Regions from separate parts of the Shewanella sp. SM20 genome, predicted to be linked through region 3. Evidence: predicted binding sites of a transcription regulator. Region 3 holds the regulator's gene; each other region holds the start of a gene.

Region 1 (4,398 bases), on a different contig from region 3:
TTATTACGGTGGCGATTGGGGGGATAGTTACTATTCTGGTCGAGGTCGCGATATTCGTTTCACTGTGGGCTACCGCTTCTAAATATTAATGAGCTATCTAATAACAAAGCCAGACTCAGTCTGGCTTTTTATTTTTTACGCTGAGTTCAAAGAATAAATCTTAAAATAGGTATAGTCTTGAATATCGTTTTAGTAGAGTGGTTTAATTGTCGTTATCTATAGTGTTAGCGGGCAGTCATTACTAAATAGGAGTAATTTATATTTTACTCTGCTGTTTATGGCTGAAATTCTTAGTATTTTAGGTATGATGTGAGCTGTAACCGAATCATCTTATTGTTAATAAACAGGTGTAAAGTGTCTTATGACTGATCTTGAGCAACAGGTTTTTACTCAAGTTAGAGCTATCATAGCGAACGAAGAGCAAGTGATTGGCCGCCGAGGGATTCTAATTCCACTCAAAAAAGCGATCCTTGCTGAAGGCGACATTCGTAATGTGATTGACATTATCTCGAGCGATCCCGCATTGGCAGCGCACATGCTTATGCGCAGTAATTCCGCACAGGCTGCTGTAGTGGAAAATCACAAAACTCGCTCGTTGAAAGAAGCTTTGATCCGCTTAGGTCAAGTTAATATCTATCGCTACGCCTTTACGTTCTATTTAAAAGAACGCCTCGATGAACTGCCACAGCCCTATAAAAAGTTGGTCCAAGGTTATTGGAAGCTGACTGAAGATATTGCAACGGATGCGGTAGATAGCTTAGCGGATATGGAAGGTGTGGAGGTTGATGCTGACGAAGTACAAACCTTAGCTCTGTTCAGTGTGTTCGGCCAAATTATCGCACTGACCGCATTTGCCTATTTAAATGCTAATGCCGAACAGTCATTTCCTTTAAGTGTGATTAAGTCATTGATTGATAATCAACAACAGACCTTAACCATCGAAGCGTTCGAGGCGTTAGATCTCGATCAGGATCTGCGTCAAGAATTTATGATCGCCCATAATTTGCGTCAGACCCGTAATCCTAATTCATCAGGGTTGATACTGCGCCGTGTCTTGTCTATGCGTGGATTGTTGATGAATCCGCTGTAATTTGTCGATGCTATGAAATAGTCATTTGACTCAATAAACAAGCCTGCATTCGCAGGCTTTTTACTCTATGTCACCCGCATTAATTCGTCTTCTGCTGGCGGGATAAACCTTCCCTCGCCACCAGTTGTAACCAATTTTGGATCAATGCAGAGTTAGCACTGTGGCGGCGATAGGCGCCAAATAGCGGGCGTTTTAAGCCTTCTTGGCCGAGTTTTACCGTAGCGAGACTCAGTCCATGTCCTTCATTTATCGACCAACTTGGCAGTGCGGCTATGCCGTCTTTACAGGCGATGCGTTGCAATAACATCATGGTTAAATCACAGGTTTTTTGCTCGCCTGCCTCTATGCCCGCAGGCTCTAAAAAGTGGCGATAAATATCTAAACGTGTCAACGGCACTGGATAACTGATAATAGGCAAGTGTGCTAATTGCTTAGGGGTGACATAGGCTTCTTTCGCTAAAGGATGATCCTTAGCAACCACTAACTTCACTTCAAAATCAAACAAATGCTGGTAGGCGAGTGAATGCCCAGGCACAGGATCTGAGGTTAATACAATATCCAGTTCACCCATTTCTAAGGCATTGAGCGAGTCGAACAAGTGGCGGCTCGACAAGTCTAACTCGGCTGTCGGATGATCTTGTCTAAATTGCTCCATCACAGGCATTAACCAGCGAAAACAGCTATGGCACTCAATGCCGACTCGCAACTGATTGGTTTCGGTTTCCAGCCCATTCTTCAAATCTGTCTCGGTTTCTAACACCTTAGGCAAAATCTCTTCGGCCAGATGCAGCAGGCGTGCACCTTCTTGGGTGAATGACAGTGGCTTACTCTTACGCACAAAAATGGGCGAGTTAATCCTTTGCTCCAACTCCTTAATCTGGTGGGAGAGGGCGGATTGAGTGACAAAACGTTTTTTGGCTGCGCCCGCCAAACTGCCGCTTTCTCTCAGGGCCATTAAGGTTCGCAGGTGTCTTAGTTCGATCATGTTCACTCCAAGTGAATTTCGCTCATGTTGTGCTTGAAATCAATTCGGTTGCTGGAATAGAGACTAACACAATAAACTTCTAGACGTCCAGACGCCCATTGTTATTTATCAGGCTGAAGTGCTGAAAAGTGCCAAGAGAAAACAATCTGGTGGGTGTAAGTGCCGAATATGGCTTATCTCAAATAAAGGAAGATAGAGTATGCAATTAAATAGTCTTGGGTTTCCCCGTATTGGGCGTCGTCGTGAATTGAAATTTGCCTTAGAAAAATACTGGCGTGGTGAGAGCACTCAGGCACAATTACGTGAAGTGGCGAGTGAACTTCGCCGCACCCATTGGCAGTGGCAAGCTGCTGCTGGCATTGAGCAAGTTCCCGTAGGTGATTTTGCCTTTTATGATCAAGTGCTGACCTTAAGCGCGACTTTAAATGCCATTCCTGATCGTCATCGTGGTGAAGGGGCAATCGATCTCGATACTTTATTCCGTGTTGCCCGCGGCAGAGCGCCAACGGGCCAAGATGCGCCAGCCTCTGAAATGACCAAGTATTTCAATACTAACTATCACTATCTGGTACCTGAGCTCAGCCAAAACCAAGAGTTTTCGATTGCCTATGAGCAGTTCTTTGATGAAGTTAGCGAAGCGCAGTCCTTAGGTTATAAAGCAAAACCTGTGCTACTCGGCCCTGTTAGCTACTTGTTCCTTGCTAAAACCGTGGGCCAAGAGTTTGATAAGTTAAGCTTATTACCCAATTTATTAGCTGCTTATGCTGACATTTTGGTGCGTTTTGCTGCTCTGGGAGTGCAATGGGTACAGCTCGATGAGCCTATTCTCGCATTGGAATTGGATGGCGAATGGCAAGCGGCGATGACTGAGGCGTATCAAGCCCTCAGCACTGCGAAGGTGAAGATCCTTCTTACCAGTTATTACGGCGGTATCGCACACCATCAAGCGCTGGTATCGGCCTTGCCGGTCGCGGGGTTGCATGTCGATTTAGTCACAGCGCCGGATCAATTGGCTGTCTTTGCCCATGCGCTTGGTCGAGATCAAATTTTGTCGGTGGGTGTGGTCAATGGTCGCAACGTGTGGGCGGCAGAGGCGGATTTGATTGCCGAACGCATAGGCGCGGTTGCCCGTGATCTCGGAGATCGCTTGTGGATCGGTACTTCTTGCTCACTCCTGCACAGCCCTGTGGATTTAGATGTGGAAGCCACGCTTGAGCCCGCGCTGCGTCAACAACTCGCGTTTGCGAAGCAAAAATTACTTGAACTGGCCAATGTGCGCCAATTGCTACTGGCACCTGAATCTATCGCGGCAAAAGAGATTGTGCAAACCAGTTTGGCGCGCCGCGAGGCGAAAGCGCAGGCTGCCGACAGTCAAGTGATTGCCCGCGTTGCCGCGTTGACATCTGCCGATTATGAGCGCGTCAGTGATTTCACCGTACGCCAAGCAGTGCAGCAGCAGAAATACCGTTTACCTCTGTTGCCGACCACCACCATTGGCTCCTTCCCACAAACACCTGCAATCCGTGGACTACGCAGTCGTTGGCGCAAGGGCGATCTGAGTGATGCACAATATACAGAGCAATTACAACAAGTCACCCGCGATACTATCGACCGCCAGCTTAAACTCGGTATCGATGTGCTGGTTCATGGTGAGGCCGAGCGCAACGATATGGTGGAATACTTTGGTGAGCAGCTTGCGGGCGTTGGCTTTACCAAAAATGGTTGGGTGCAAAGCTATGGTTCACGCTGTGTTAAGCCGCCGTTGATCTATGGTGATGTTAGTCGTCCAAAGGCGATGACGGTTGATTGGGCCGAGTTTGCCCAAAGTCTCACCGACAAGCCTGTAAAAGGCATGCTGACTGGCCCTGTGACGATTCTGCATTGGTCATTCGCCCGTGAAGATATCGGCCGCGATGTGATTGCGACTCAGCTGGCGCTGGCGATCCGTGATGAAGTGGTGGACTTACAAAATGCCGGTATTGGTATTATACAAATCGATGAGCCCGCCTTCCGTGAAGGTCTGCCATTGAAACAAAGTGAATGGCAAGCCTACTTAGATTGGGCGGTGAATGCCTTTAAACTCAGCGCTGCTGGCGTGACTGATGAGACTCAAATCCACACCCACATGTGTTACAGCGAGTTTAATGACACCATTGCCGCGATTGCCGCCATGGATGCCGATGTGATTACTATCGAGACTTCGCGTTCACGGATGGAGTTACTCAATGCCTTCGAAGATTTTGAATATCCCAATGAAATCGGCCCCGGTGTGTATGACATTCACTCGCCAAACACCCCAAGTGTGGAGGCCATGGTGCACTTA
Region 2 (4,398 bases), on a different contig from region 3:
TTACACATCTGCGGTACGTACTGGCTGGCATGGCTGGCGGCAAGGTTGGGGTAACCTGCTGCAATCTCTAACGCTTGCCATGCACTGGCGTCAAATACACTCAGTTCCGATTGCGCAACTAAAGCTGCTGCGGCATCTGGTGTTAATACTAAAATAAAACGTTCAGCGTCTTTTAAAATCGCACCATTTTCAATGAGTGTGAGCTCTTGCTGAATGTCACCAAAATGTTTGTTCACGAATTGGCTTGCCTGTTCACCAGCAACGCCGAGCAGAGTCCACTCAGCGGATGCATTGCTTAAGGTGGCTTTACTAAACACGGCATATTTTTGTAACTGGGGTAAATCGACTTCGATGGCATCCTTTGGCATCAACATAAAGAGTGCATCTTGAATGGCAAAGGTTCTGAAACTGGCCAGCATTTTACCTTTAGGATCGCAATGGGCGCCCCAGCGCCATTGATCCGTGGCCAATGAGCTGATATCTGTGGTCACTTGGCCATGGATAAAACTGCGGCCTTGTTCTCCAACGACTTTGATGAGGCCCAAATGAGATAAGTTGGCAAGCATAAGTGGAGGCAAGGTAGCGTCCAGATCCCAATGGGGCGTAGAAACTGAAATAGTCATAGCGAGATCCTGAAAATGAAGACGATGTGAGAGGCTAGATTGTAACGGAATTCCAGTTGGCTCAAAAGCATAAGGCGCACATATCTGTGAATGATCTGTGCGCCTTAATATGTGTGCTTTAGTCGATAGGCTTAAAGCGAGTGGAGTTTAAAGTTTAAAACAGCACGCGAGTACGCAATGTACCTTCAATGGCTTTGAGTTCAACTAAGGCTTCTTCCGCTTGAGTTGTGTCTACTTCCATCACGACATAACCAATTTCTGCGGTGGTCTGCAAATATTGGGCGGCGATGTTGATGCCTTTTTCCGAGAAGGCTTGGTTGATCTTGATCAACACGCCCGGACGGTTTTGGTGAATATGCAGCAAGCGCGAGGTGCCTTTATGTGTTGGTAATGACACTTCAGGGAAGTTAACCGCAGAAACGGTTGAGCCGTTGTCTGAGTATTTAGCGAGCTTACCTGCGACTTCTATACCAATGTTTTCTTGGGCTTCGGCCGTGCTACCGCCGACATGCGGCGTGAGTAGAACATTGTCTAAACCGCGTAGAGGACTGATAAATTCATCGTCATTCGATTGTGGTTCAACGGGGAACACATCGATTGCGGCACCTGCGAGGTGACGTTCTTTTAACGCAACGGTTAAAGCTTCAATATCGACTACAGTACCGCGTGATGCGTTGATAAAGATGCTGCCCTTTTTCATTGCTGCAAACTCGGCAGCGCCTATCATGTCTTTTGTTTGTGGAGTTTCAGGGACATGTAAGCTAACTACATCAGCTTGTGCTAATAGGAGTTCTAACGAATGGACTTGTTGTGCGTTACCTAGTGGCAGTTTGTCTTCGATATCGAAGAACACGACACGCATACCTAAGGTTTCCGCCAGAATGCCAAGTTGAGTACCAATATGGCCGTAACCAATCACACCTAAGGTTTTACCACGCACTTCATAGCTGCCCGCTGCGGTTTTCATCCAGCCGCCACGGTGAGCGATAGCGTTGCGTTCAGGGATACCCCGCATTAACATAATGATCTCGCCAATCACGAGTTCTGCAACACTGCGAGTGTTTGAGAAGGGAGCGTTAAATACTGGGATACCAAGGGATTCGGCGGTGGCAAGGTCAACTTGGTTGGTTCCAATACAGAAACATCCTATCGCGATTAACTTCTCGGCACGTTTCAGCACCTCTGCAGTTAATTGGGTACGCGAACGAAGTCCCACAAAATGCGCATCTTTAATGGACTCAAGTAAGGCTTCATCGCTTAAGGAAGCTTTGTGGTATTCGATATTGGTGTATCCCGCACGTTCAAATACATCGACCGCAGATTGGTGGACGCCTTCCAACAGCAGGATCTTGATCTTATCCTTGTCCAGCGAATGTTTCGCCATGATATGGGTACCCTCTAATTAATAGAAATGTTTCTTATGATATGCTCACAACCTTCACCCACCAAAGTAGCACTTTTTTTGCTCAGTGTGGAGGGCTAGATGGCTAAAGTTAATATTCTAAATTTAGAACAATATCGCATAAGAGGAAGAAACATTGAATAACAAAATCGCATGGTGCGGTATTTACCTCTCAGTTTTGGTGTGGTCGGCGATAAAACCCGCAGATCCTTTCACGTGGTGGCTCGAAGCCTTGCCTGCATTGATTGCTGTACCGATTTTATTCTTTACTCGCAAACGTTTTCCACTGACACCTTTAGTGTATTTTCTCGTCTTAATACACTGCTGTGTGTTGTTTGTAGGCGCTCATTATACTTACGCTGAAGTGCCGTTATTCGACACGATTGCCGATTGGATGGGTTCAGAACGTAATAATTACGATAAAGTAGGTCATTTTGCGCAAGGTTTTATCCCAGCCATGCTCGCCCGTGAAATTATGTTGCGTAATCAAGCTGTCAAACCTGGGGCTTGGTGCGCGTTTCTTGCCACTTGTTTTGTGCTCGCTTTTTCGGCGTTTTATGAACTGATCGAATGGTGGGTTGCCGTGGCAACCGGCGAAGGGGCGGAAGCCTTTTTAGGGACTCAAGGCTATGTATGGGATACCCAATCTGACATGTTTCTTGCCCTCATTGGTGCAATTGTCGCGTTAGCTTTACTGTCTCGTTTTCAAGATAAACAAATCGCGAGACTCAAGCAGAGGATTTAGCGGCTAAAAGTGGGTGATGCTCTCTGTTCGAGTTGTAAGACTTTCTTCCCTGAAATATATGGTGTGAGTGTGATGACATTGAGTTGTCATACTTTAGTGTTGTTATTGTGTTTTCTTTGTGTTGCAACTTTGGATTGATAACGTCATAGTTGGAAAGTATTAGGTGCTGGGCGTTGGCCAAGTAAAACGGTATTTTTGACTGTTATTCCATTTTATTGTGGTGAGTTAGTCGAACCTACTAGCATTAAACAGGGAATAGTACATTTGGGTGATGTTTTTCAATCGTTAACTAGTCAGAATTAACTAGGTTAATGGAATGTTGAAAAATCTAACTAAAAAGACGAGTCAAACATACCATTTTGCAATAGAGAATACTTTTCAGGGAGGAGAGTCATTGAGCACAATTAATGAATTGGTTTTTTTACACCAAATGGCCGCGCCATGTCATTTAGCGTTACTCGCTGAATCCATAGGTTTGAAAACGCGTATAGTAAAGCATGCGGCTGAACTGGATTTAGACAAGAGTCGCCGTAGTTTTTATCTGATCACCCAAAAAGGTTCAGCATTAGATAACAAAGGGATACCTCTGTTAGCTTCGCGATTAGTGTCACATTTTCCTGTGGCGCTGTATCAAGTTGAGCGTGACTCCTTAGACCAAGAATCTGCAATGTTACTCGGCATTCGAGGTATTTTATTTGCCGATCAACGTATGGATCTGATGTTAACGGGTTTACGTAAAATGGTGGCAGAGGAACTTTGGTACGATAGAACTTTACTAAGCAAAATGTTCCGCCGTGTTGTACAAAAGTTAGAAGGTAATAATGAAATGCCCTCTGATACTGTAGCTATGCTGCAGATGCTGACATCCCGTGAACGCACTATCATTCAATTCGTATCGAGTGGTGCGAGAAATAAAGAAATCGCTCATAGGTTATGTATCAGCGAACATACAGTGAAGGCACATATTTCTTCTATTTTCCGCAAGACCCAGTCTCGTAATCGGGTTGAGCTTTTACGTTGGGCGCAAACCTATCAAACTCACTTTGAGCTGTGCAGTTAGTCAGTTAAAGATATTGGTCGTTAGCTTTTCGCTGTGAGTGGTTAATGTTAATGATTACTAGCATATCAACATAGAAAAGCGGGAATGTTTATTTAAACATTCCCGCTTTTTGTTTAACACCCTTTTTATAAACCACCACCAAAGAGTTTAGCTGTGGTGGTTTAACAGTATTGACTAGTATTGCACTACAGTGGCAACGTTCATATTGCCTGATTGGTTCACGTTGATGCTGTTGTTAGTGCCCGCTTGAGAACCTAACACTAAGTTGTCATTACCCGTTTGAGTGATTGACAGGCTGTTATTGTCACCGCTAACGCCAAATGAATTTGAAGCAAATGAAGTGTCGTTATCGCCGCCTACCCAGTTACCGTTACCTGATTGAGTAATTTGCGCGGTGTTTTCATCACCTTCAATAATCAGGTCAATAACGTTAAGATCGCCACTTTGAAGTGCGCTGACATCGGCATTGTTGTTGCCAGCAACAGAAATCAATGTTTCGTTCTCAGCGCCATCTTGCTCAACATCAACTTCGTTATCGCTACCCACGGCATCTACATAAGCAAAGTTC
Region 3 (4,398 bases):
ACCTATCGCTAAGTTACTTATGCCATTTCGAAAGCTGATTGAAGTATTGTTGTTTGTCCTCGCCATTGGCGTAGGGGCTTACACTGGCTTCTTAATTTCGGCGATGAATGCCTATCCTATGCTCAACACTGCGGTACTGCCTGCGCTGTTTTTAGTGTCAGGTCTATCGGCGGGCGCTGCGGCAAATGCGGTACTGGCGTTGCTGATGTTTAAGACGGACAGCCACGACAAAACCTTAGTGAAGATGCACGGTTTAGAATTGCCTGTGATGGCGATTGAAATTTTGTTCCTGTTCATGTTGTTCTGCGCCTTGTACTTCAAGGGCGGCGCGGCGGCTGCGGCCTTAGCATCGTTAACTTCTGGGTTATGGGCAAGCGTGTTCTGGATAGGCGTTGTCGGTATAGGTTTTGGTATTCCATTGCTGTTTATGCTGCTACCCGCCGCGACTCGCCACACTAAGGGCGCGATGATCATGGTGGCTTGTGCGAGCTTAACGGGCGTACTCGCCTTAAGACACTTTATTGTGTACGCAGGGCAAAGCTATTTAAGCTGAGTGTAATCTAGCTTTACATATTGATAGATAAAGAAAAAGCACTGGCAATGTCAGTGCTTTTTTATTGTTTGAATCTTGAGAAGGTTTGCCAGTACAAGCAGGACGCTTATTGGGGTAATAACTCAATAACCGACTTCACCGTTAGCACTAAGGCGCTGATACTGCACAGGACTAACGTTGCCATCTTTGTCTTCTCTTTATCGACACGGCCCACTAATCGTCCTGCGACTAAGTAACCTAAAATCACTGAGGGGAGCAGCATCAACGACAGCCACAGATGTTTTAATTCTAATAAGCCAGTGATCGCTAAAATGATCAGTGCAATCATGGAGCTAAAAATGAAGAAGGCCGACAGGGCTGCACGAAACTGCGAGGCATCTTTGCCTGCCAACAAAATCGCCATCGGCGGGCCACCAATCGCGGCGATATTGCCGAAGATCCCTGAAACCACGCCCGCACCGAAGAGGGTTTTCTTATTCACTGGCAGGCTGAATTTATACAGGCTGAGGATCACTGCGACAGTCACAATAGCGGCGATGGATAAACCGAGTATGGGTTGAGGCGCAAACAGTAATAAACTCGCGCCGATAAAACCACCGGGCACGCGGCCTATGAGCGCATATTGCAAGCCATTGAATTCTAAGTGACCGCGTTCACGCACTAAGGTCAGCAGGGCGATGGAGAAACCCATAGCAATAACAGGCGCAGGTACAAGTTGTGGATCGACGATATACAGCAAAGGACTGGCGACAACCGCTAGGCCAAACCCAATCAGGCTCTGGGTTAAGGCGCCAAGAAACACAATCAGTGAGGCCAGGGCGAGAGTCTGTGGATCTATCATAGAAAACATAGGATTCCATATAAACAAAAAGGGATCGTTAACGATCCCTATTGATGAGCACTGTGATGTAACTTTGCCAGCGACAAGTCGCTATTCCATGTCTTCCCACTCGATCCCCATCTCGTCCATCAGCAACTTGGCTTCGGCGGGAATGCTGTCTGGGCTATCTTTTGACAGATCTTCATCGTTAGGCAATGGCTGGCCAGTGTAGGCGTGCAAAAATGCCTCACACAACAGCTCGCTGTTGGTGGCGTGACGCAAATTATTGACCTGACGACGAGTTCGTTCGTCCGTAAGGACCTTAAGCACTTTGAGCGGAATAGACACAGTAATTTTTTTTACTTGTTCATTCTTCTTGCCATGTTCAGCATAGGGGCTGATGTATTCCCCATTCCATTCAGTCATTGACTCACCTGTTATAACGCTAAATTCGGGGCAGATTTTAAACCCTTACAAAGAACAGTCAAATTATTGCTACTATTTCTTTGTGATTGCAAACAGATTTCTTTATGTTCAGACGTCTAAACGTCTTCACGCCTATTGACGATAGCGTTGGGCTTAGGTACATTTAGACGTCCAGACATCTCTATCAGTCTACCGAATTTAGGAGTCCACCCATGGCAGAGCGTCAATTAGCCACACTGGCAGTGCGTCAGGGTATCGAAAGCGATACTCAATATGGCGCAGTTGTGCCACCGATTTATTTGTCGACTAATTACGCCTTCGATGGTCATAAAAATCCCCGCGAATTCGATTACAGTCGTTCAGGCAACCCAACACGCTGCATTTTAGGCGAAGCATTAGCGCAATTAGAAAAGGGCGCCACTGGGATAGTGACGTGCACTGGCATGGCGGCCATCACCTTAGTGACGACCTTGCTCGGCCCCGATGACCTATTGGTTGTGCCCCATGATTGCTATGGCGGTTCCTACCGTTTATTTACCAACTTGGCGAAGAAAGGCCAGTTTAAGCTCATTGTGGTCGACCAAACCGACAGCCAAGCGTTAGCCGCCGCTATTGCGCAGAATCCTAAGATGGTGTGGCTCGAAACCCCATCAAACCCGTTATTGCGTGTGGTGGATATCGAAGCCATTGCTAAGGCGAGCCATGGTGTCGGCGCGCTGGTGGTGGTCGATAACACCTTTTTATCGCCGATATTGCAACAACCCCTATTGTTAGGCGCGGATATCGTTATCCACTCCACCACTAAATATATCAATGGTCACAGCGATGTGGTCGGCGGCGCTGTGGTCGCCAAAGACGCGCAAATCGGCGAAAGCTTACATTGGTGGTCGAACACTCTAGGCTTAACGGGGTCAGCCTTCGACAGTTATCTGACCCTGCGCGGCCTACGTACCTTAGCTGTGCGTATTCGCGAGCATCAAGCCAATGCCCAGCGTATTATTGAGTTATTAACGCAAAGCCCTGTGGTGAGTAAAGTCTATTACCCAGGGCTTGCGGATCATCCAGGTCACGCCATTGCGGCCAAGCAACAACAGGGCTTTGGCGCTATGCTGAGCTTTGAGCTCAAAGGCGGCGAGGCCGAAGTGGTGGCCTTTTTAGGTGCACTCAGCTTATTTAGCGTGGCGGAAAGTTTAGGTGGCGTCGAAAGTTTAGTGGCAGTGCCCGCCACTATGACCCACAGAGCCATGGAGCCGCAAGCGCGCTTCGAGGCTGGTATTAAGGACACCCTATTGCGTCTATCGGTGGGTATTGAAGATGCCGCCGATTTAGTTGCAGATATTCAAGCAGGATTAGCCGCCGTTGCGGCTTGTCAGTAGAGGAATAATAGATGGCACGTTGTCACTTACATAAATTTGGTGGCTCCAGTTTAGCGGATGCCGATTGTTATCGCCGAGTCGCCCATATCCTGTTAACCCACGGTCATAGTGATGATCTCGTGGTGGTCTCTGCGGCGGGTAAAAGCACGAATTTCCTGTATAAATTATTAGCGCTGCGTGATGCGGGTCAGCTATGGCAAGAAGAATTACAAGTGCTGATCAGCTACCAACAGGGGTTGATTGAGCAGTTGTTGTCGAATGAACAAGCCCGCGATCTGCGTGAGCGTTTGGCCACAGATAAAGCGCAACTCATCAGCTTGTTGTCCTTAGATGAGCGCAACGAATACCAAATCAATCATGTGGTGAGCTTTGGCGAACGTTGGTCGGCACGTTTAATGGCGGCGCTACTGCGCGAATCTGGCGTGGCGGCAAGCCATGTGGATGCCTGTTCAATTTTAGTGGCCGATGAAGCCGCTGTACCGCAAATTCGGGTACAAGAATCCCGCGCTAAAGTACAAGCCCTATTAGCCGCGCATCCCAATGAACGCTTAGTGATCACAGGTTTTATCTGCGCTAACGAGCGTGGCGATACCCTATTACTTGGCCGTAATGGTTCAGATTTTAGCGCCAGCCTGATTGCTAGTCTCGCCGATATCGAGCGCGTGACCATTTGGACCGATGTGGAAGGGGTGTTCAACGCCGATCCTAATAAAATCAACGATGCCAAGTTACTAAAAAGCATGTCACTTGCCGAAGCCGATCGCCTAGCGCGTTTGGGCTCGCCAGTATTGCATTCGCGCACTCTGCAGCCGTTATTCAATACCGAAGTGAGCTTAGCGGTGCGTTCAAGTTATGCATCGCACACCGACTTCACCTTAATCGCACCCCACAGTTCGTCGGCGAGCGCGCCTGTGGTGACTAATCTCAATGCTGTCGTCCTGTTTGGCTTTAAACTCACGGGGGAGTTAACTCGTTTATTAGATTTATTGATTGCCGCGGGTTTAACGCCATTGGCCCATTGGACCTCAGCCCACCAAAGGGTTGAGCTTGCCTATACCGCTGAAAATCAAAAACAAGTGCAAAGATTGCTCGATGCCGAGGCAGAAGCTTTAGGGATCAGCGATCAGCAGATCAATACCGATCTCGGTTTAGTCGCATTAGTCAGTGCCGATGCCGAACATTATCGCCGCAGCTTCGCGCGTTTACTGAGCCGTGATGCTAAA

What was found. Region 3 encodes MetJ, which represses methionine synthesis genes. Its sites were predicted from a motif close to TAGACGTCTAGACGTCTA; they were not measured.
Region 1: metE (5-methyltetrahydropteroyltriglutamate--homocysteine S-methyltransferase) is a predicted target of MetJ. The motif match lies at 2,148-2,165, and genes of this name have one in related genera.
Region 2: serA (phosphoglycerate dehydrogenase) is a predicted target of MetJ. The motif match lies at 2,096-2,113, and genes of this name have one in related genera.

What each region holds. Positions count from the first base shown of each region.
Region 1 covers NZ_JAKKRK010000023.1:32,364-36,761, reverse strand. Annotated here, with positions in the region: gene L5M18_RS11315 (TonB-dependent receptor) at 1-82, shown strand, start outside; gene L5M18_RS11310 (HDOD domain-containing protein) at 362-1,090, shown strand; gene L5M18_RS11305 (LysR family transcriptional regulator) at 1,170-2,075, opposite strand; gene metE (5-methyltetrahydropteroyltriglutamate--homocysteine S-methyltransferase) at 2,275-4,398, shown strand, end outside.
Region 2 covers NZ_JAKKRK010000051.1:52,194-56,591, reverse strand. Annotated here, with positions in the region: gene ygfZ (tRNA-modifying protein YgfZ) at 1-623, opposite strand, end outside; gene serA (phosphoglycerate dehydrogenase) at 778-2,007, opposite strand; gene L5M18_RS18445 (DUF2238 domain-containing protein) at 2,162-2,770, shown strand; gene L5M18_RS18440 (helix-turn-helix transcriptional regulator) at 3,165-3,830, shown strand; gene L5M18_RS18435 (curlin) at 4,005-4,398, opposite strand, start outside.
Region 3 covers NZ_JAKKRK010000060.1:11,225-15,622, reverse strand. Annotated here, with positions in the region: gene nrfD (NrfD/PsrC family molybdoenzyme membrane anchor subunit) at 1-553, shown strand, start outside; gene L5M18_RS19690 (sulfite exporter TauE/SafE family protein) at 660-1,403, opposite strand; gene metJ (met regulon transcriptional regulator MetJ) at 1,485-1,799, opposite strand; gene metB (cystathionine gamma-synthase) at 2,012-3,175, shown strand; gene L5M18_RS19675 (bifunctional aspartate kinase/homoserine dehydrogenase II) at 3,187-4,398, shown strand, end outside.